2 regions of the Cryocola sp. 340MFSha3.1 genome follow, and region 1 is predicted to be linked to the other one. Evidence: predicted binding sites of a transcription regulator. Region 1 holds the regulator's gene; the other holds the start of a gene.
What was found. Region 1 encodes HrcA, which represses chaperone genes, less so after heat shock. Its sites were predicted from a motif close to TTNGCACTCGNNNNNNNCGAGTGCNAA; they were not measured.

Region 1 (10,526 bases):
GCGCGAGCTGATCCCGCGCCAGCAGTTCGAGGTCCCCATCCAGGCCGCCATCGGCGCCCGCATCATCGCGCGCGAGAACATCCGCGCGATGCGCAAGGACGTTCTTGCCAAGTGCTACGGCGGTGACATCACCCGCAAGCGCAAGCTCCTCGAGAAGCAGAAGGAGGGCAAGAAGCGCATGAAGATGGTGGGCCGCGTCGAGGTCCCCCAGGAGGCCTTCATCGCGGCGCTCTCCGGCGACACGGAGAAGAAGGACAAGAAGTAGCTAGAGCCGAATCATTCGTGAAGGAGGGGCTTTGATGTCAGGATCGACGGCCCCACCCCAGCGAATGTCCAGGAAATAGGGACATGAGTCACCCGAAATTGCTGGACGACGGAGTCCCTTACTTCGGGAGCGCCCAAGTTGGGACGAATATCGAAATAGCCCGCCCGTGCCCTTATTCACGCGGCTCGTCCTCCGCCGCTCCGCGCAGCTGGTCTAGTGCTGCGAGAGCCACAGCCCGGCGGTTCTGCCAGGTGTCCTCAGGGCCATCGAAGTCGTTGGCGGTCATTCTTGGTCCGCTAAGTTCGTGAGGGTTGAGCTTAGCTCGTGTCGCTAACCAGTCGAGCCCTAGGAATGCCTCGATAGTCGCATCTGGCAGACCGGTGAGACTTGAGACTGGATCCTGCACGCCTATCGGATGAGCGGAGCCGACCAGGGCTGCTAGTGCGTCCACTACATCTGAGGCCCCGGACGTGACTTGCTGGCGGTACCACTCGCGTGACGCTTGCGGGTCGATAGCTAGCCAGAGCCACAGCAATCTTCGGGTCTCGCGAGTTCTGAGTCGCTCAGGACGGCCGTCTGCGGACAGGCGATCGCTGATCCGCACGCTCGCATAACTCCTGAGGTCGTCAAGTTGCCGTTGATTCAGCCTGGCTTCTGAAAGTAGATCCGCAGTTAGCTGCGCTGCGACGACTGGGTCTCCCGGGCAGTCCCACAGTTCGTTCGCGAGCGCGACAACTCGATCGTCCGCGATCGCCAAACGGAACAAGAGCCCACGGAGTGTCTGCCTGCTCGAAAGCAGATCCTCGTCGTCCGCGAGCTGCGACTTGTCCGCGACCCACTGCAAGATTGGTTGTGTCCGTGAGTGGTTCTCTTGCACCCAGCGCTCGACTCGAGGAGCGATCTGAGAAGACTGTTCGAGCAGTGCGGCCTCAACTTTGGCCCTCGCCTCAATAGCTTCACGCGCCGCGGTGTGGAGCACTACTTCTTCTAAACCAGTCGCAAGCACCCGTTCGGTGAGCTCTTCTACGGGTACATCCAATGCGAAGTAGCGCTCGAAGAAGTCTGGGTGACCAATCCCGCGTCGATTGCGCACGCTGTCCAAGCTGGAACTCACCGCCCGAGCGTTCCGGGCACCCTCTACGGTAGGAAATATTCGCGCCAGGACTCCGAACAGGAGTTCGCCGTCTTCGCGGGAACCCGCGACGGTGTCGAGGTGCTCCCTCCACCATTCACTCGCTTCCGCCGGGTCATCGTTACGATGTTCCGCGAACCAGATGGCGTCTGGAAACAATCGAGATCTATGGCTGACTAGGAATTCGGCAAGACGCGGCCATTCCAGGCATGCCCAGCGGATGATTGCAAAATCGAAGAAGTCAACGTCCTCCTTGAGTGGCGGGTAGAGCAGTCGAACGTGTGTCAGCCATCTCTCGACCTTGCGAGGAGTAGTCAGCGCGGGCGCCATGTATAGCTGGAAAGTGAACGCGAACTCTGCCCCCCGTTGCGTGGTGCGACCGGTCAGGTCGCTCTCAACTATCGGATCGAGCACGCTATCCACCGCCATATTCAGCTGTCGCGGCCTCAGCGGCGGCATGTCAACGCGAACTTGAACCATCTTTTCGAGATACTCGCGTGCCCGATGAGCTGACTTTCCAACGATCCCAGATTCGGCGATGAGATCGAGAAGGGACGTTTCGTCGTAAGCGAGTAGGTAGTGGACGTTTGGGAGGCGCCCCACTTGACGGATTAGCCGCATTAGTTCCAATACCTCGGCGGGCGTAAGTCTGTCTATATCATCGATGACCATCAAGATTGGTGTGTCTAACCTGCGGAGCGCTGTCTCCGCCTGGCTCTGGGTGCGCCACCAATCGCCGACTCCCATCTGATGGGCAAGCGCCTCAAGCCCCTTTGATGAGTCCAAGCCGGCGGCTGCCGTTAGCGAGCCAAACGGCGCCAAGGAGGCAAGCAGCCTCCCAAGGGCCGCGCGCGAGTCGTCCCAGCGTTGCCCGGTCGGGATTGCCGCGCGAAGTTGCACAAAGAACGCCGCCGTCAAGGAATCGAGAGACGAATAGCGCCACGGGTTCAGCTGGCCAATTGCCCAGGCCTCACTCGACTTCCCTGAACGAGCCAACTCGTTCATAACAGTGACGAGTACCGAAGTCTTTCCGGCACCCCACGGGCCGGCGAGACCAATCACACTTGAGTCTCGGCTAACGCGGACTTCGCTCAGGACGCGCACCAGCGAGTTCACGAACGCAAGTCGGTCGTAATCGTCCGTGGCTTCGAGGTCGACAGGCTGATCAGCCCAAGCTTGCGGTCTTTTAGGACTTGGTTCTGCGTGGTCGACAGGGAGCTTCGGCGCGATTCTGTAGCCGACGGCGATGACTAACACGGATATGAGAGCCAGCGCGAACGGACTGCTCGCATACAGCACGCCGATAATCCATTGATGCACGGCACCGTCTGAGTGATGGTCCCATTCGGAAAGCGCGATGATCGCGATACCACATAAATACAAGACCGAGATAGCAACTGCTAAGCGGACTACCAGGCGCATGTGCCCACGATACTTTGTGACACCTTCCGGCTGGCGAACCCCCGTTTCGCGAACCCGCTCGACATGGCGGATGATGAATATATGCGCCGCTCGACGTTCACCGACCAACCCGTCACGTACGGGGCGGTCGGCGGCACCCAGGCGGCCGATCTGCTGTACTACCCGCCGAAGGGCTACAAGCCGCTGGAGCGTAGCATCCGGCTGGGCAGCGGGGACGAGCGGTTCGAGACCGCGGCGACCGCGCTCATGGCGTGGGGCGTGCAGAAGGGCAGCGGGATCCAGGTGACGGATGTGCGCGAGGGAACCGGCGTGCAGTACGAGGGCGTCGAGTTCGGTCCGGACGGCACGCCCGTCCGCATGCGCGAGAACCGTCCGGAGGAGGACGTGTTCGCCGACGACGGCACCCCGTTCGTCCGCAACGGCATGACCGCTGTGCTCAAGATCCCGTTCGGCCCGTTCCGCGTGTCCGCACCGATCCGCGTCGTCTACGTCGTCGACGAGCCGCACCGGCGCGGGTTCGCCTACGGGACTCTTCACGGGCATCCCGAGAGCGGCGAGGAGCTGTTCTTGGTCGAGCAGCGCGACGACGGCACGGTCTGGTTCGTGCTGCGCGCCCTGTCGCGGCCCTCCAACGCGTTCTACCGTCTGGTCGCGCCGGTGCTGGCGATGGTCCAGCGCCGCTACACGGCGAAGTACCTGCGCGCGCTCCACCCCGTCCGGTCTGCCTGATGCCGAGCGTCCTCCCCATCGGCGACCCCGCGCCGGCCGACGGCCTGCTGCCCGCGAGCGCCGCCGACGGCGCGCACGAACGCGACTTCGGCGTCTACCTTCACGTGCCGTTCTGCCGGGTGCGCTGCGGCTACTGCGACTTCAACACGTACACGGCGACCGAGCTCCGCGGAGTCTCGCAGTCGGACTACGCGGGTCATGCCGTGCGTGAGGTCGGATTCGCCGCCGATGCCCTGCGCGCGAGCGGCGTGCCCGACCGCACGGTGTCGACGGTGTTCTTCGGCGGCGGGACGCCGACACTGCTTCCGCCCGGCGACCTCGCCGCGATGCTCGGCGCCGTGCGCGACGCGTGGGGTCTGGCCGACGGCGCCGAGGTCACCACCGAGGCGAATCCGGACTCCGTGGATGCGGACGACCTGCAGCGACTCGCCGACGCCGGGTTCACCCGGGTGTCGTTCGGGATGCAGTCCGCCGTCCCACACGTGCTGGAGACGCTGGAGCGTACGCACGACCCTGCTCGCATCCCGCTGGTGGTCGGCTGGGCGCGTGAAGCCGGCCTGCAGGTCAGTCTCGACCTGATCTATGGGACGCCGGGGGAGTCGCTCGACGACTGGTCGCGCAGCCTCGACACCGCCCTCGCCTGCGAGCCGGACCACCTGTCCGCCTACGCGCTGATCGTCGAGCAGGGCACCAAGCTGGCACGACAGATCCGCTCCGGGCAGGTGCCGGAGCCCGACGACGACCTCGAAGCCGACATGTACGAGCTGGCGGACACGCGCCTCTCCGACGCCGGCTACGAGTGGTACGAGGTCAGCAACTGGGCGACCGGCGCATCCCACCGGTCCCGCCACAATCTCGCCTACTGGCTCGGCCACGACTGGTGGGGGGTCGGACCCGGGGCGCACAGCCACGTCGGCGGCGTCCGCTGGTGGAACGTGAAGCACCCCGCGGCCTACGCACAGCGCGTGCTGGCGGGGGAGTCGCCCGCAGCGGGCCGGGAGACACTCGACGCCGAGACCCGGCGGGTGGAGCGGGTGCTGCTGCTCTCGCGCATCCGCGACGGGCTGCGCACGGCCGAACTGGGAGAGGCGGGCCGGCACGAGGTGCCCGGTCTGATCGCCGACGGTCTGGTGGACGGAAGAGCCGCCCTCCGCGGATCGATCGTTCTGACCCTGCGGGGGCGGCTCCTGGCCGACGCGGTGGTGCGGCGGCTGCTGGCGGACGAGGCCGCCTGAGAGGTGCGTCGCGTCTAGCTGACGAACCGGATGGCGATCGGGTACGTGTAGTACTCGCCCTGGTTGGCCTTCACAGCTGCGATGATGCTGAACACGATGTTGAGCACCCACGCGGCGAGGATGACGAAGATCCCGATGAAGACGATCGAGAGCAGTCCGCCGACGACGTACGCGATGAAGATGGTGATCTGGAAGTTCAGGGCGGTCGCGGTGTGGGCGCGGACGAACGGCCCGCGGTCCTTCAGCACCAGGTAGCCGATGAGCGCCGGGATCCAGTTGAACAGGATGCCGCCGATCTGGACGAGCGTCGCCCAGAGCTTCTCGTCGGCGGGGCTGAGCTGCTGCGCGCCGCCTCCGTAAGGCTGCTGGGGTGGCGGCGGCGGGGGTGTCGCGGACATGGCGCGGTTCTCCTCAAGAGCTGGGGATGGACGTGTTCGGCCCCCAGCCTAGGGCGCGGGGGCGCAGGCTGAAAAGAGCCTGAACGCGCCGACGCCCGGCTGGGGACCGAATGCCGCCCGGCTGGAGCTACTTGATGAAGCGGAAGTTCACCGGGTACCGGTACGTGCCTCCGCTGTTCACGCGGACGAAGCCGAGGATCGAGAACACCAGGTTGATGATGTACAGCGCCCACGGGATGAGCAGGCCGAACAGCAGGTAGCCGATCCCGTAGGTGAAGCTGCCGATGATCACGCCGATGATCTGCGAGGCCACCCAGGCGATGATCCACGTGATCTGCCAGTTGAGGGCCTCCTTGGCCTCCTGGTTGGTGAGGCGGCCGCGGTCCTTGAACACGAGCCAGATGATCAGCGACGGGAGGATCCAGAGGATGCCGCCGAGGTGAGCGAATGCGGCCCACTGCTTGTCCTGCGCGGCGTCGAGCGGGGCGGCGGGTGCGGCGGCGTACGGCTGCTGCCCGGCGGGCTGGCCGTACGGCTGCTGGGGAGGGACGTTGGAGTAGGGCTGCTGGGGCGGAACGCCGCCGGGCTGCTGCGGGGGGACCCCACCCGCAGGGTCGGTCGGCTGGTTCGGGTCGGTCATTCGGCGGAACCCTTTCGTGATCGGCTGCGACGGTGCGTCGAACCGGTGAGCATACGGTACTGCGGCCGTGTCACAGGCAGCAATCATCCGCGCCGCGTTTCGACGCGGTAGGATTGGCACTCAGGAAGAGCGAGTGCTAAACGGTCGACGGGAGGCGGAGATGGTCTCGGAACGCAGCCTCGAAGTGTTGCGCGTCATCGTCCAGGACTACGTGGCGTCGCGCGAGCCGGTCGGTTCGAAGAGCATCGTCGAGCGCCACTCCTTCGGTGTGTCCGCCGCGACGATCCGCAACGACATGGCGCTGCTGGAGGAAGAGGAGCTGATCGCGGCCCCGCACACGTCCTCCGGGCGCGTCCCCACCGACAAGGGCTACCGGCTGTTCGTCGATCACCTGGCAGAGATGCGTCCGCTCACCTCGGCCCAGCGCACCGCGATCGAGACGTTCCTCGGCCAGTCGGTCGACCTCGACGATGTACTCTCGCGGACCGTCCGGCTGCTCTCCCAGCTGACCAATCAGGTCGCGCTGGTGCAGTATCCGTCGGTCGCGCGCTCCCGCATCCGGCACATCGAGCTGGTCGCGCTCGCGTCGCACCGCCTGCTGAGCGTGCTCATCACCGATTCCGGCGCCGTCGAGCAGCGCGTGATCGAGCTCCCGGCCGATCTGAGCGATGAGGATGTGGCCGAGATCCGCGGCGCGATCAACGGCGCGGCGGCGGGGCTGACCCTGGCGGAGGCCGCCACGCGGCTGCGCGAACTGCCCGATGCCCTCACGGAGCGCACGCGCGCCCTGGTGGAGCCCGTGGCGAGCGCACTCCTCGACCAGATCGCGGCCAATCGGCAGGAGAAGCTGGTCATGGCAGGCGCGGCGAACCTGGTGCGCACCGAGCTCGACTTCCCCGGAACCATCACCCCGGTCCTCGAAGCGATCGAGGAGCAGGTCGTCCTGCTCCGGCTGTTCGACGAGATGGCCACCGACCAGCACGGCGTCGCCGTCAGCATCGGCCGCGAGAACGCCGGTTTCGGGCTGACGGAAGCATCCGTGCTCTCCAGCGGTTACAGTGCGGCGGGATCGGATGTGGCCCGCGTCGGGCTCCTCGGACCGCTCCGCATGGACTACTCGGGCAACATGGCCGCCGTCCGCGCGGTCGCCCGCTACCTCTCCCGGCTGCTCGGCGACCAGTAGGCCGCACCAGCATCCGGCGATCACCACACGCGACGAAAGAAGAAGGAACAGCCCCACGTGGCCGACCACTACGAAGTCCTCGGCGTCGAGCGCGACGCCAGCCCCGATGAGATCAAGAAGGCGTACCGCCGACTGGCGCGCGAGCTCCACCCGGACGTGAATCCCAGCGCCGAGGCGCAGGAGCGCTTCAAGCTCGTCACGCACGCGTACGACGTGCTCAGCGACCCGCAGCAACGGCAGCAGTACGACCTGGGCGGCTCCGGCGGCTTCGGCGGAGGCGCGGGCGGAGCCGACTTCGCCGGCTTCAGCGACATCTTCGAGACGTTCTTCGGCGGAGGCGGCGGTGCGAGCCGCGGTCCGCGGTCCCGCCGGGAGCGCGGACAGGACGCCCTGTTGCGCGTCGAGGTCGACCTCGACGAGGTCATTTTCGGCACCCACCGCGACCTGGAGGTCGACACGGCCGTGGTCTGCGAGACCTGCAACGGCTCGTGCTGCCAGCCGGGCACGCAGCCGGTGACGTGCGACATCTGCCACGGCACCGGCAGCATCCAGCGCTCCGTCCGGTCGCTGCTCGGCAACGTGATGACGTCGAGCCCCTGCGGCACCTGCCGCGGCTACGGCACCGTCATCGCGACGCCGTGCGTCACCTGCCAGGGGCAGGGTCGGGTGCGCGCGCGTCGGACCGTCCCGGTCGACATCCCCGCGGGCGTCGACACGGGCCTGCGCCTGCAGATGCCGGGCAGCGGCGAGGCCGGCCCGGCCGGCGGCCCCAACGGCGACCTCTACCTCGAGATCAAGGTCAAGCACCACGACGTCTTCAGCCGCGACGGCGACGACCTGCTCTGCACGCTGGAGCTGTCGATGACGGATGCGATCCTCGGAACGACCGCGACGGTGAAGGCGCTCGACGGCGACATCCGGCTCGAGCTCAAGCCCGGCACGCAGTCCGCCGACATCATCACGGTGAAGGACCGCGGGATCACGCACCTCCGCGGCACCGGCCGCGGCGACCTCCGGGTCGGCATCCAGGTGGTCACTCCGACGAAGCTCGACCACAAGGAGAAGGACCTGATCAAGAAGTTCGCCGCGGCCCACAAGGGTCCGGAGCCGTCGCTGGCCCGGTTCCAGCAGGGGCTGTTCGCGAAGCTGCGCGACCGGTTCCTGAACCTCTAGCGGGTCATGGCGTCCCTCTACCTGCGTGAGGACCTCGACGACGTCGAGGTCGGCTCCCGGCTGTCGCTGACCGGCGCCGAAGCGAAGCACGCCGCGACCGTGAACCGCACGCGACCGGGGGAGTCGGTGCTCATCGGCAACGGACGCGGGCTCGTCGCGTCGGGCGAGGTGCTCGTCTCGACGAACACCGAGCTGACGATCGACGTCGAGTCGGTCTCGCGCGTCGAGCGCGAGACCCCGACGATCACGCTGGTGCAGGCGCTCGCCAAGGGCGACAGGGATGAGCTCGCGATCCAGGCCGCTACCGAGCTCGGTGTGGATGCGGTGGTGCCGTGGGCCGCATCCCGTTCGGTCTCGCGCTGGGAGGGCACCAAAGTCGCGAAGGGCCGGGAGCGCTGGGCGACGATCGTGCGGGAGGCAGCCAAACAGTCCATCCGGGCCTGGACGCCCGAGGTCGGCGAGCTGGCGACGACGAAGCAGATCGCTGCGCTGGCGGCGTCGGCGCGGGTGCTCGTCCTCGAGCCGGACGCGACGGAGCCCCTGACCGCCGTCGAGCCGGACGGCCGTGACCTGGTGCTCGTCGTCGGTCCGGAGGGCGGGATCGCGCCGCAAGAGCTGGCCGCCTTCCGCGACGCGGGCGCCGAACTCGTGCGCCTGGGCTCCACGGTGCTCCGCACCTCGACCGCCGGCCCCGCAGCCCTCGCCGTCCTCAACGCGTCTCTCCACCGCTGGTGACCCTACCCCTCGCACTCACCCCCACCGTCGAGTCCGCAAACTTTGCACGCTCTGAGGGGGTTCCGTGTGCAAAGTTTGCGGACTCGACGGCGGGCGGACGGCCAAGGGGACGGACTCGGCCGAGCGTCGGAGGGGGCGAATAGGATAGGGGTATGGCAGAGACGGAGCGTTCGATCTTCTCCCGCATCATCGCGGGCGAGATCCCGGCCGACGTGGTGTACGACTCGGAGCGCCTGATCGCGTTCCGCGACATCGCCCCGAAGGCCCCCGTGCACCTCCTCGTCGTGCCCAAGACGGAGCAGTACCGAGACGTCGCCGAGCTGGCGGCCGGCGACCCCGAGCTGCTGGCCGAACTGGTCGCGACGGCGAAGCGGCTCGCCGACGAGTTCGGCGACGGCGATTTCCGTCTTGTCTTCAACACGGGCGAGCGCGCGGGTCAGACCGTGTTCCACGTCCACGCACACGTACTGAGCGCGCCGGGTGACGGCCCGGGCCTCGAGGAAGGAAGCCTTGCCCTCTAGCGAATCCACCGCCTCCGGAGCGACTCCGGGCGACGGCGCCGAGGTGCGCCTGAGCGTCGACGGCGTGCAGATGGTCCGTCTTCTCGGACCCCAGGATCGCCTGCTCACCACGCTGGAACGGCAGTATCCGCTCGTCAGCGTCCACGTGCGCGGCAACGAGATCGCCCTGAGCGGCGACGCCGGCCAGGTGGCCGAGGCGCAACGGCTCGTGGAGGAGCTGCTCCAGATGGTGCGCAACGGGCAAGACCTGTCGCCTGCCGAGGTGACGAGCTCCGCCCGGATGCTCGGCACTGACCTCAACCTGAGCCCGTCCGACGTGCTCGGCCAGGCCATCCTGACCGCGCGCGGCAAGAGCATCCGCCCGAAGACGCTCGGCCAGAGCCAGTACGTCGACGCGATCGACCACAACACGATCGTCTTCGGGATCGGCCCCGCCGGAACCGGCAAGACGTACCTCGCGATGGCGAAGGCCGTCCAGGCGCTGCAGCGCAAGGAGGTCAACCGGATCATCCTGACGCGGCCGGCCGTCGAGGCGGGCGAGCGGCTCGGCTACCTGCCCGGCACGCTGACCGACAAGATCGACCCGTACCTGCGCCCGCTGTACGACGCGCTCAACGAGATGATGGATCCGGAGCTCGTCCCGAAGCTGCTGGCCGCAGGCACCATCGAGGTCGCCCCGCTCGCCTACATGCGCGGCCGCACCCTCAACGACTCCTTCATCGTGCTCGACGAGGCGCAGAACACCACGCCCGAGCAGATGAAGATGTTCCTGACCCGTCTCGGCTTCAACTCGAAGATGGTCGTCACGGGCGACATCACGCAGATCGACCTGCCGAACTCGGCCAGCGGGCTGCGGCTCGTGACACGGGTGCTCAACGACATCGACGACATCCACTTCGCGCGGCTGACGAGCGAAGACGTGGTGCGCCACAGCCTGGTCGGGCGCATCGTCGACGCGTACACCGAATACGACGCGCGTCAGCAGGCGCGGCACTACGAGCGCGAGCAGGCGGCGGAGTTCGCCAACCGCGCCGAGCGCCGCTCCGGCGGACCGCGCGACCACCTCCCGAAGCGACGATAGGGCCGCAGTGAG
Region 2 (10,526 bases), on a different contig from region 1:
CGCCGGCGCGCCCGTCGAGGTCGAGCCGTTCGAGGTCGCGTGGGACGCCTCCGCCGCCGAGAAGGGCGGCTGGTCGTCGTTCATGGCGAAGGAGATCGCCGAAGAGCCGGATGCGGTGGCCAACACCCTCCGCGGCCGCCTCGTCGAGGGCGCCGTCCACATCCCCGAGCTCGACGCGCTCGGCGACGAGTACTTCGCCGGCATCGACCGCATCACGATCATCGCGTGCGGCACTGCCGCGTACGCGGGCCTGGTGGGCAGTTACGCGATCGAGAAGTGGGCCCGCGTGCCCGTCACGGTCGAGCTGAGCCACGAGTTCCGCTACCGCGAGCCCGTGCTGACCGATGGCACCCTGGTGATCTCGATCAGCCAGTCGGGCGAGACGATGGACACGCTGATGGCCGTCAAGTACGCCCGCGAGGGCGGCGCCAAGGCCATCTCGGTCTGCAACACGCAGGGCGCGACCATCCCGCGCGAGTCCGACGCCGCGCTGTACACGCACGCCGGCCCGGAGGTCGCCGTCGCGTCGACGAAGGCCTTCGTCGCCCAGATCACCGCTCTGTACCTGTTCGGCCTTCACCTGGCGCGCGTCCGCGGCACCCTGAGCGCCGCCCAACAGCGCGACGCGATCGAGGAGCTGCAGGAGGTGCCCGCCAAGATCGCCACGGTGCTCGAGTCGCACGCCGAGATCGCGCAGCTGGCCAAGTGGATGTCGGACACCCGCGCGGTGCTGTTCCTCGGTCGTCACGTCGGGTACCCGATCGCGCTGGAAGGCGCGCTGAAGCTCAAGGAGCTCGCGTACATCCACGCCGAGGGCTTCGCGGCCGGCGAGCTGAAGCACGGACCGATCGCCCTGATCGAGCCGGGTCAGCCGGTGTTCGTCGTCGTGCCCAGCCCGCGTTGGTCGGACGAGCTGCACAAGAAGGTCGTCTCGAACATCCAGGAGATCCGCGCCCGCGGCGCCCGCGTCATCGCGATCGCCGAGGCCGGAGATGCTGCCGTGCTGCCGTTCGCCGACGAGGTCATCCGCATCCCGCTGGCCGCGCCGCTCTTCGAGCCGCTTCTCGCGGTCGTCCCGCTGCAGATCTTCGCCATGGAGCTCTCGGCGGCGAAGGGCCTCGACGTCGACCAGCCGCGCAACCTGGCCAAGTCCGTCACCGTCGAGTGACGCCGTGATCGCCGGCATCGGGGTCGACGTGGTCGATCTGGCTCGCTTCGAGCGGTCGATCGCCCGCACGCCGAAGCTGCGCGACCGGCTGTTCACTGAGGCGGAGCGCCTGCTTCCCGTGCACTCGCTCGCAGCTCGGTTCGCCGCGAAAGAGGCGCTGATCAAGGCGCTCGGCGGCTCCGAGGGCGTGCGCTGGCACGACATGGAGATCGTCCCCGACGAGGAGAGGAACCCCGGTTTCGTGCTGCACAACGTCGTCGAGGCGCAGGTCCGCGAGCGTGGCATCGTGCGCATCCACGTGTCGATGACGCATGACGCCGGCGTCGCGACGGCGTTCGTCGTGACGGAGTGCGCGCCGTGAGCGCGGTGTTCCGGGAGCGGGTCGTCGACCTGGATGCAGTGACGGCGAACGTCGCACGCCTGCGCGAGCTCGTCGGCACGCCGCACGTCATGGCGGTCGTCAAGGCGGACGCGTACGGACATGGAGCCGTGGAGTGCGCCCGTGCAGCGCTCGTCGGCGGGGCGGACTGGCTCGGCGTCGCCGAGATCTCCGAGGGCCTCGCGCTGCGGGAGGCCGGCATTACCGCGCCCGTGCTGGCGTGGCTGCACGACCCCGACGACGACTTCGCCGACGCCGTCCGCGCCGACCTCGACCTCGGTATCTCGTCCCGCGTCCAGCTGGAGGCCGCAGCGGCCGCAGCCACCGGTGACCGGCCGGCCTTCGTCCAGCTCAAGATCGAGACCGGTCTGAGCCGCAACGGCGTCCCGGAATCCGAGTGGGATGCGGTGGTCACGCGCGCACGCGAGCTCGAGGTCGCCGGTCTCGTCCGCGTCCGCGGCATCTTCTCGCACCTCTCCAACGCGTCGCCGGAGGACGACCGCGCCGCGATCGCCGCGTTCGAACGTGCGCTCGATCGCGCATCCGCCGCCGGACTCGATCCCGAGCTGCGGCACATCGCGGCCAGTGCGGCCGCCCTCTCGCTGCCGGAGTCCCGGTTCGACCTCGTCCGCCTCGGCATCGCCGTGTACGGGCTGTCGCCCTTCGGCCGGGAGTCGGCCGTCGAGCTCGGGCTGCGTCCCGCGATGACGCTGCGCGGGCGGGTGGCCGCCGTCCGGCGCGTGCCCGCGGGCACAGGCGTCTCCTACGACTACACGTACCGCACCGAGAAGGAGACGACGCTCGTCCTCGTCCCCCTCGGCTATGCGGAGGGCATCCCGCGTCACGCGTCCAACCGCGGTCCGGTCGCGATCGGCGGCCGCACGTTCCGGATCAGCGGGCGCGTCGCCATGGACCAGTTCGTGGTCGACGTCGGCGACCTGGACGTGGCGGTCGGCGACGAGGTCGTCCTGTTCGGCGACCCCGCAATCGGCGTGCCGGGGGCGGACGACTGGGCCGAGGCCGCCGACACCATCAACTACGAGATCGTCACGCGTCTCGGCGGGCGGCTGAGACGGAGCTACACCGGAGGCGGCCGATGACGGACGCGCTGCAGGTGCCCGCCGTCCGGCGGGTCGCAACGGCGGACGAGATGCACGAACTCGGCCGGGATCTCGCTGGCGTCCTCCGAGCGGGCGACCTCGTCATCCTGTCCGGTCCGCTCGGGGCGGGCAAGACGACGCTGACGCGCGGGATCGGCGAAGCGCTGGACGTGCGCGGCCCGGTGACCAGCCCCACGTTCGTGCTCGCCCGGACGCATCCCAGTCTCTCCGGCGGCGCGCCGCTCGTCCACGTCGACGCGTACCGCCTGTCGAGCGCGCTGGAGCTCGACGACCTCGACATCGACTTCGCGCGCTCGGTCGTGGTGGTGGAGTGGGGCGCCGGGATGCTCGACGGCGTCGCCGAGTCGTGGCTCGAGGTCGCGATCGAGCGGCCGACCGGAGCGGCGGAGGGCGCGGCCGTAGACGCCGATGCGGTCGACGAGACGGACGAACCGCGTACCGTCACGCTGACCGGGTTCGGTCCGCGCTGGGCGCCGCCCGCGGGCTCCTCGTCCGCCGATCCCGCTTAGGCTGGATGCATGCTGCTCGCCATCGACACGTCCGCCGGGACCAGCGTCGCCGTGGTCGACCGGGAGGGCGGGGTGCTCTCGGAGATCATCGAGACCGACACCATGCGCCATGCCGAGGTGATCGGCACCCTGATCGACGAGGCGCTGACGGTTGCGGGCATCGAGGTGCGCGCTCTGTCGGGCGTCGTCGCCGGGATGGGGCCGGGCCCGTTCACGGGACTCCGGGTCGGCATCGCCGCGGCGAAGGCGTTCGCGATCGGCGCGGGGAAGCCGCTCGTCCCCGTCGTCAGCCATGACGCCGTCGCCTACGACCGGTACGCGTCCGGACACGAGGGTCCGCTGCTGATCGTCACCGATGCCCGGCGCCGGGAACGGTATTGGACCGCCTACTCGGGCGTCGACGGTTTCGGTCTCCCGATCCGCCTCGGCGGGCCGGGCCTCGCCCGGCCGGACGAGCTGCCGCATCCCGACGTCGCTCGAGTCGACGCCGACGTCGTCCCCGCCGGCCGGCTCGGCCTGATCGCCGAGCTGCGCTACGCGAACCGGCTGCCCATGGATCCCGACGTCGCGCTCTACCTGCGCTCGCCGGATGTGACGCCGTCCGCCGGGCCGAAGCGGGTGACGGCGTGACCGATCCCGCCCGCACCGTGCACCAGCTGCGCCGCGCCGAGCCCGCCGACGTGCCGGCGATCATGGAGCTGGAGCGCAGCGTCTTCGAGAACGACGCGTGGTCGGAGCGCTCCATGCGCTCGGAAGTCGCCGGCGAGCACGGCTACTACCTCGTCGCGTTCGCACCGGAGTCGCCCGACCGCCTCGCCGGATATGCCGGACTCCTCGCCCCGCGCGGGGGAGGGGAGGGCGACATCCAGACCATCGCGGTCGCCCCGCACGCTCGCCGCCGCGGGCTGGGACGTCAGCTCATGCTCGCCCTGATCGCCGAGGCGCGGAAACGCGGCGCCCGCGAGGTGTTCCTCGAAGTGCGCGCCGACAACCCGGGCGCCCAGACCCTCTACCGCGACCTCGGTTTCGAGGAGATCGGCGTGCGCCCGAAGTACTACCAGCCGGACGGTGTGGATGCGATCGTGATGCGTCTCGCCGTCCCCAGTCCGGAGACCACCCTCGCATGACCAGTGCAGCATCCACTCGCCTCGATCCGGCGTCCGTGAAGGAGCCGCTCGTGCTCGGCATCGAGACGTCATGCGACGAGACCGGTGTGGGGATCGTCCGCGGCACGACGCTGCTCGCCAACACGATCGCGTCGTCGATGGAGGAGCACGCCCGCTACGGCGGCGTCGTCCCGGAGGTCGCCGCCCGCGCACATCTGGAGGCCCTGGAACCGACGCTGCGCACCGCCGTAGCGGACGCGGGGATCGAGCTGGCCGACGTCGACGCCATCGCTGTGACCAGCGGCCCCGGACTCTCGGGTGCGCTCATGGTCGGCGTCGGCGCGGCGAAGGCGCTCGCCGTCTCCCTCGGCAAGCCGCTGTATGCCGTCAACCACCTCGTCGGCCACGTCGGCGCCGATCTGCTCGACGCACAGGGGGGCCCGGGTCATCCCGTCGAGCTGCCGACGATCGCCCTGCTCGTCTCGGGCGGCCACACCTCCCTGCTGCTCGTCCGCGACCTCGTCTCGGACGTCGAGCTGCTCGGCGAGACCATCGACGACGCAGCCGGTGAGGCGTTCGACAAGGTCGCCCGCGTGCTCGGCCTGCCGTATCCCGGCGGCCCGCAGATCGACCGCGTCGCCACGGATGGCGACCAGAAGGCGATCCGCTTCCCGCGGGGGCTGACCCGGCCGAAGGACCTGGAGAAGCACCGGTACGACTTCTCCTTCTCCGGACTCAAGACCGCGGTCGCGCGCTGGGTCGAACAGCGTCAGGATGCCGGGGAAGAGGTGCCGGTCGCCGATGTCGCTGCGTCGTTCCGGGAGGCGGTGGCGGACGTGCTGATCACGAAGGCGCTCGCCGCATGCCGCGATCACGACGTGCCCCGGCTGCTGCTCGGCGGCGGTGTCGTGGCGAACGCCCGGGTGCGCCAGCTCGCCATCGCGCGGGCGGCCGAAGCCGGTGTCGCGCTGCGCATCCCGGCTCTTTCGCTGTGCACGGACAACGGCGCGATGATCGCGGCGCTGGGGGCGCAGCTGATCATGGCGGGTCACGGCCCGAGCGAGCTCACCTTCTCGGCGGACTCCACGCTCCCGGTGACGGAGATTCAGGTCACCGCCTGAGTGGTGCGTTGACACCCTCCCGGACCCCCTGCCACGATGGGTGTGATACAGCGTTCTCTCAGGAAATCCGTTTCCGCTGAGGCGCCGACCACCAGCTTCCCGCACCGAAGGAGATGGGTCTCATGACCGACCCGAACGCCCCCGTCGAACCGACGGACCCGAACTCGCAGAACGGATCGGTCCCGCCGCCGCCGCCCGCCCCGCCCGCGTCCGACACGGGGGCCGTGCCGCCGCCCGCGCCGGGTTACGGTCAGCAGCCGCCGGCTCCGGACTACGGTCAGCAGCCGCCCGCTCCCGGATACGGTCAGCAGCCGCCCGCGCCGGGATACGGCCAGCAGCCACCGGCCCCGGGATACGGCCAGCAGTACCAGCAGCCCTACGGCCAGCAGCCGGGCCAGCCCCAGCAGCCGTACGGCCAGCCGGCATACGGGCAGCCCGCCCCCGGCTACACCCAGCCCTACGGGCAGCCCGCCGCCAAGTCGCCGATCCTGAGCATCCTGTCGCTCGTCGGCGGCATCCTCGGCATCGTGCTCAACATCGCCTGGGGCATCGGCTTCCTGTTCGGTATCGCGGCGGTCGTGCTCGGCTTCATCGGCCGCAACAAGGAGCCGCAGGCCAAGGGCTTCTGGCTCACCGGCATCATCCTCGGCTTCGTGAGCATCGCGATCGCGATCATCTACTGGATCTTCCTCGCGATCATCTTCGCGAGCATCGCGAACTACCAGGGCACGTACTGAGCAAAGCCCTGTGAAGCGGTTCGCCGACGGCCTCAGAGCCGTTCGGCGAGCAGCGCCGTGTGCCGCCCGGCGACCCTGGTGAGGATCAGGGTCGCCGGGCGGTCGCCGTTGAGGCTCAGCCGGCGGCGCAGTGCGGCGGGGTCCACATCCACCCCCCGCTTCTTGATCTCGAGGGTGCCGATGCCGCGCTGACGGAGAGCCTTCTTCAGGTCCTTCTCGGCGTACGGGAGCGTTTCGAGAACGCGGAAGCCGGCCGCGAACGGGGTCTCGGCGGGCCGGTCGGTCGTGATGTAGGCGATCTGCTCCGAGAGCATCCTGCCGCCCAGCCTGCGTGTGAGATCGCCGATGAGGCGCGCTCGGATGACCGCGCCATCCGGCTCGTAGAGGTACTCCCCGAGCGGACCGGCCTCCTCGTCGGGACTGTCGGCATCGGCGGTCAGTTCGTCCGCCCGATCGCCGCGGAGCACGAGTGCGGCGCGGTGGATGCCGGGCCGGGCCAGCGCTCCGAACCAGAGGCCCAGCTCGACGACCTGTCCGTCGGCGGAGACCCACTGCGCCTCCGCCGTCGAGGGGATGAGGTCGCGGTCGAATCCCGGACCGAGCTTCAGGCCGACCGATCGGCCGGTGGCGAGCTCGTACGCGAAGCCGAGCGACGGCGTGTAGTCGTCGGGGTCGGTGAGGCGCTCCGTCTGCGTGTGCCCGGCGGTCCGTCGTGCCGGGTCGAGGAAGACGCCGTCGATCTCGCGCAGGTCGACGTCTTCCGCCCGCCGCTGCTCGACCCGAGCGCTGGGGAACGGGGCCAGGTTGAAGGAGGCGATGGCCGCGGTGACCTCGTCGGCCTCGATCGCCAGGACGTCCAGCTCGAGGGCGGCGAGGGCGAGAGCGTCGCCGCCGATCCCGCAGCCGAGGTCGGCGACACGGCGGATCCCCGCCGCGCGGAACCGTCCGGCATGCCGCGCGGCGACCGGCAGCCGGGTGGCCTGCTCCAGGCCGGCCTCGGTGAAGAGCATCTGCGACGCGAAGTCGCCGAACTTGGCCACGGCCTTACGGCGCAGTTTCGACTGCGTGAGAACGGCCGCGACCAGCGCGGGGGAGTGGCCCTGCTTGCGGAGGTCGCTGACGATCGCGAGCACGTCCCGCTCGCTGTCGTAGGGCGGAAGGGAGTCGAGCAGCCGCAGTCCCTCCGGGCTCAGGAGGGCGACCAGCTCGGAGCGTTCCATGCGCTCAACGCTACCCTGGACGTGCCGCCCCGCCCGGTCTGGCACTCACGTTGCGTGACTGCTAACGCACCCCCTAGACTCGTGTTAGCACTCTCAGTGCGAGTTTGCTAATCAGTCTTAGTAGAGACACTGTTCTTCACAGGAAAGGGGTCAACGTGTCGGTCTCCATCAAGCCGCTCGAGGATCGCATCGTCATCAAGCAGGTCGAGGCTGAGCAGACCACTGCTTCCGGTCTGGTCATCCCCGACACCGCCAAGGAGAAGCCGCAGGAGGGCGAGGTCGTCGCGGTGGGCCCTGGTCGCATCGACGACAACGGCAACCGCATCCCGCTCGATGTCGCCGTCGGCGACAAGGTCATCTACTCGAAGTACGGCGGCACCGAGGTGAAGTTCGGCGGCGAGGACTACCTCGTCCTGTCGGCCCGCGACGTGCTCGCGGTCGTCGTCCGCTGACGCACCCCCTCTTCTCGACGGCCCGGATGCTCTGAGCATCCGGGCCGTCGTGGTGTCTGCGGTCGCAGGTAGAGTCGGACGAGTGGCATCCTCCGACGACCTCAGCTCCCACCGCACATCCGGACTCGTCTACGCGGTCTCCGCGTACGTCCTGTGGGGCATCCTCCCGATCTACTTCCTGGCGCTCGCGCCCGCCTCGGCCTGGGAGATCGTCGGCTGGCGCGTGATCTTCTCTCTCGGGTTCTGCGCGATCGCCCTCACGGTGACCCGCTCCTGGCGCGCGTTCACGGCGCTGCTCACCGACAAGCGCGTCCTGTTCACGATGGGCCTCGCCGGCGCTCTCATCTACGTCAACTGGCAGACGTATGTGCTGGCGACGGTGAACGGCCACGTCGTCGAGGCGGCCCTCGGTTACTTCATCAACCCGATCGTCACGGTGTTCCTCGGCGTCGTCGTCCAGCGCGAGAAGCTGCGCGTCGCCCAGTGGGTCGCCGTCGGCGTGAGCGTCGTCGCCGTCATCGTCCTCGCCGTCGGCTACGGCTCGATGCCGTGGATCGCCCTCATCCTCGCCTTCTCGTTCGGCCTGTACGGGCTGATCAAGAAGCGCGTGGGCAACCGGGTGGATGCGCTCTCCGGTCTCACCCTCGAGACGATGTGGCTGACCCCGGTGGCCATCATCCAGCTCGTCGTCGTCGGCGTCACCGCCGGGCTCACCATCGGCACCGCGGGCGTGTGGCACACCGTTCTGCTCGTCGGCGCCGGCGTCATCACGGCCGTCCCGCTGCTGTTCTTCGCCGCGGCATCCCGTCGCCTCCCGCTCGTCTACATGGGCTTCATCCAGTACTTCGCTCCGTTCATCCAGTTCATCGTCGGCGTCGCCGTGCTGCACGAGGCGATGCCGCCGGAGCGCTGGGTCGGCTTCGCGATCGTCTGGCTCGCGCTGCTCATCCTGAGCATCGACATGATCGTCGCCGCGCGACAGGGCAAGCGGGCGGCGGAGCTCGACCTGGCCCCGGTGGACTGACCGCGAAGCGGCCGGAATATCCGTCCAGATTCTGCCGTTACCATTGAGCATCCACAGTCGCGCGTCCTCACACGGGATGCATCTTTGAAGGGGTGAGATGGATCAGGCGGATCCGTTCGGTTTCATCGGTTTGACCTACGACGACGTCATGCTCCTCCCCGGGCATACCGACGTCATCCCGAGTGAGGCGGACACGTCCACCCGCTTGACCAAGCGCATCTCGATGGCGACTCCGCTGCTCTCGAGCGCCATGGACACCGTCACCGAGTCGCGCATGGCCGTCGCCATGGCGCGCCAGGGCGGCATCGGCATCATCCACCGCAACCTCTCGATCGAGGACCAGGCGGCGCACGTCGACAAGGTCAAGCGGTCCGAGTCGGGCATGATCACCAACCCGGTGACCACGACCCCGGACGCGACCGTCGAAGAGGTCGACGCACTGTGCGGCCAGTTCCGCGTCAGCGGTCTCCCCGTCGTCGAGCCGGACGGCACCCTCGTCGGCATCATCACCAACCGCGACATGCGTTTCGTGTCGCCGTTCGAGCGGTCGACCACCAAGGTCCGCGACGTCATGACCCGTCAGCCACTGATCACGGCTCCGATCGGCATCGACCCGGACGCGGCCGTCGCCATCTTCGCCGAGCACAAGATCGAGAAGCTCCCCCTGGTGGACGCCGACGGCAAGCTCGGCGGCCTCATCACGGTGAAGGACTTCGACAAGAGCGAGAAGTACCCCGACGCCACGAAGGACGACGAGGGCCGGCTCCGTGTCGGCGCCGCGATCGGCTTCTTCGGCGACGCCTGGCAGCGCGCGATGACCCTGGTCGACGCGGGCGTCGACGTGATCGTCGTCGACACCGCCAACGGCGACAGCGCCGGCGTTCTCGACATCATCCGCCGCCTCAAGGCCGAGCCCCGCGCGTCGCACGTCGACGTCATCGGCGGCAACGTCGCCACCCGTTCGGGCGCGCAGGCGCTCATCGACGCGGGCGCCGACGCCATCAAGGTCGGTGTCGGCCCTGGCTCCATCTGCACCACGCGCGTCGTCGCCGGTGTGGGTGTGCCCCAGGTGACCGCGGTCTACGAGGCGTCGCTCGCGGCGCGCGAGGCCAACGTCCCGCTCATCGCCGACGGCGGCCTCCAGTATTCGGGCGACATCGCGAAGGCGCTCGTCGCCGGTGCGGACAGCGTCATGCTCGGATCGCTGCTGGCCGGCACCTCCGAGTCGCCGGGCGAGCTCGTGTTCGTCAACGGCAAGCAGTTCAAGAACTACCGCGGGATGGGGTCGCTCGGCGCTCTGCAGACGCGCGGCAAGAAGACCTCCTACTCGCGTGACCGCTACTTCCAGGCGGATGTGCCGAGCGACGAGCAGCTGATCGCCGAGGGCATCGAGGGTCAGGTGCCGTTCCGCGGCCCGCTCTCCGCCGTCGCCTACCAGCTCGTCGGCGGACTGCGGCAGTCGATGTTCTACGTCGGCGCCCGCACCATCCCGGAGCTCAAGCAGAACGGCAAGTTCGTGCGCATCACCGCGGCGGGGCTCAAGGAGTCGCACCCGCACGACGTGCAGATGGTCGTGGAGGCTCCGAACTACCGTCGCTGACGCGCAGATCCCGGTCTGAGAAACCGCCGCCCGTTCCCTCGGGCGGCGGTTTCGTTTAGTCTGGAAGGCTTTGCCCGCCTCCCAGATCA

Region 2: a site for HrcA is predicted at 7,400-7,426, ahead of groES (co-chaperone GroES). Genes of this name have one in related genera too.

Annotation. Positions count from the first base shown of each region.
Region 1 covers NZ_KB911087.1:186,453-196,978, reverse strand. Annotated here, with positions in the region: gene lepA (translation elongation factor 4) at 1-265, shown strand, start outside; gene H284_RS20625 (KAP family P-loop NTPase fold protein) at 438-2,819, opposite strand; gene H284_RS0100985 (DUF1990 domain-containing protein) at 2,883-3,548, shown strand; gene hemW (radical SAM family heme chaperone HemW) at 3,548-4,783, shown strand; gene H284_RS0100975 (DUF4870 domain-containing protein) at 4,798-5,181, opposite strand; gene H284_RS0100970 (DUF4870 domain-containing protein) at 5,309-5,821, opposite strand; gene hrcA (heat-inducible transcriptional repressor HrcA) at 5,982-7,004, shown strand; gene dnaJ (molecular chaperone DnaJ) at 7,062-8,177, shown strand; gene H284_RS0100955 (16S rRNA (uracil(1498)-N(3))-methyltransferase) at 8,184-8,912, shown strand; gene H284_RS0100950 (histidine triad nucleotide-binding protein) at 9,065-9,433, shown strand; gene H284_RS0100945 (PhoH family protein) at 9,423-10,514, shown strand; gene ybeY (rRNA maturation RNase YbeY) at 10,522-10,526, shown strand, end outside.
Region 2 covers NZ_KB911088.1:917,660-928,185, forward strand. Annotated here, with positions in the region: gene glmS (glutamine--fructose-6-phosphate transaminase (isomerizing)) at 1-1,168, shown strand, start outside; gene H284_RS0115485 (holo-ACP synthase) at 1,173-1,529, shown strand; gene alr (alanine racemase) at 1,517-2,647, shown strand; gene tsaE (tRNA (adenosine(37)-N6)-threonylcarbamoyltransferase complex ATPase subunit type 1 TsaE) at 2,644-3,177, shown strand; gene tsaB (tRNA (adenosine(37)-N6)-threonylcarbamoyltransferase complex dimerization subunit type 1 TsaB) at 3,187-3,807, shown strand; gene rimI (ribosomal protein S18-alanine N-acetyltransferase) at 3,804-4,304, shown strand; gene tsaD (tRNA (adenosine(37)-N6)-threonylcarbamoyltransferase complex transferase subunit TsaD) at 4,301-5,404, shown strand; gene H284_RS0115515 (DUF4190 domain-containing protein) at 5,527-6,141, shown strand; gene H284_RS0115520 (class I SAM-dependent methyltransferase) at 6,174-7,361, opposite strand; gene groES (co-chaperone GroES) at 7,517-7,813, shown strand; gene rarD (EamA family transporter RarD) at 7,896-8,837, shown strand; gene guaB (IMP dehydrogenase) at 8,935-10,437, shown strand.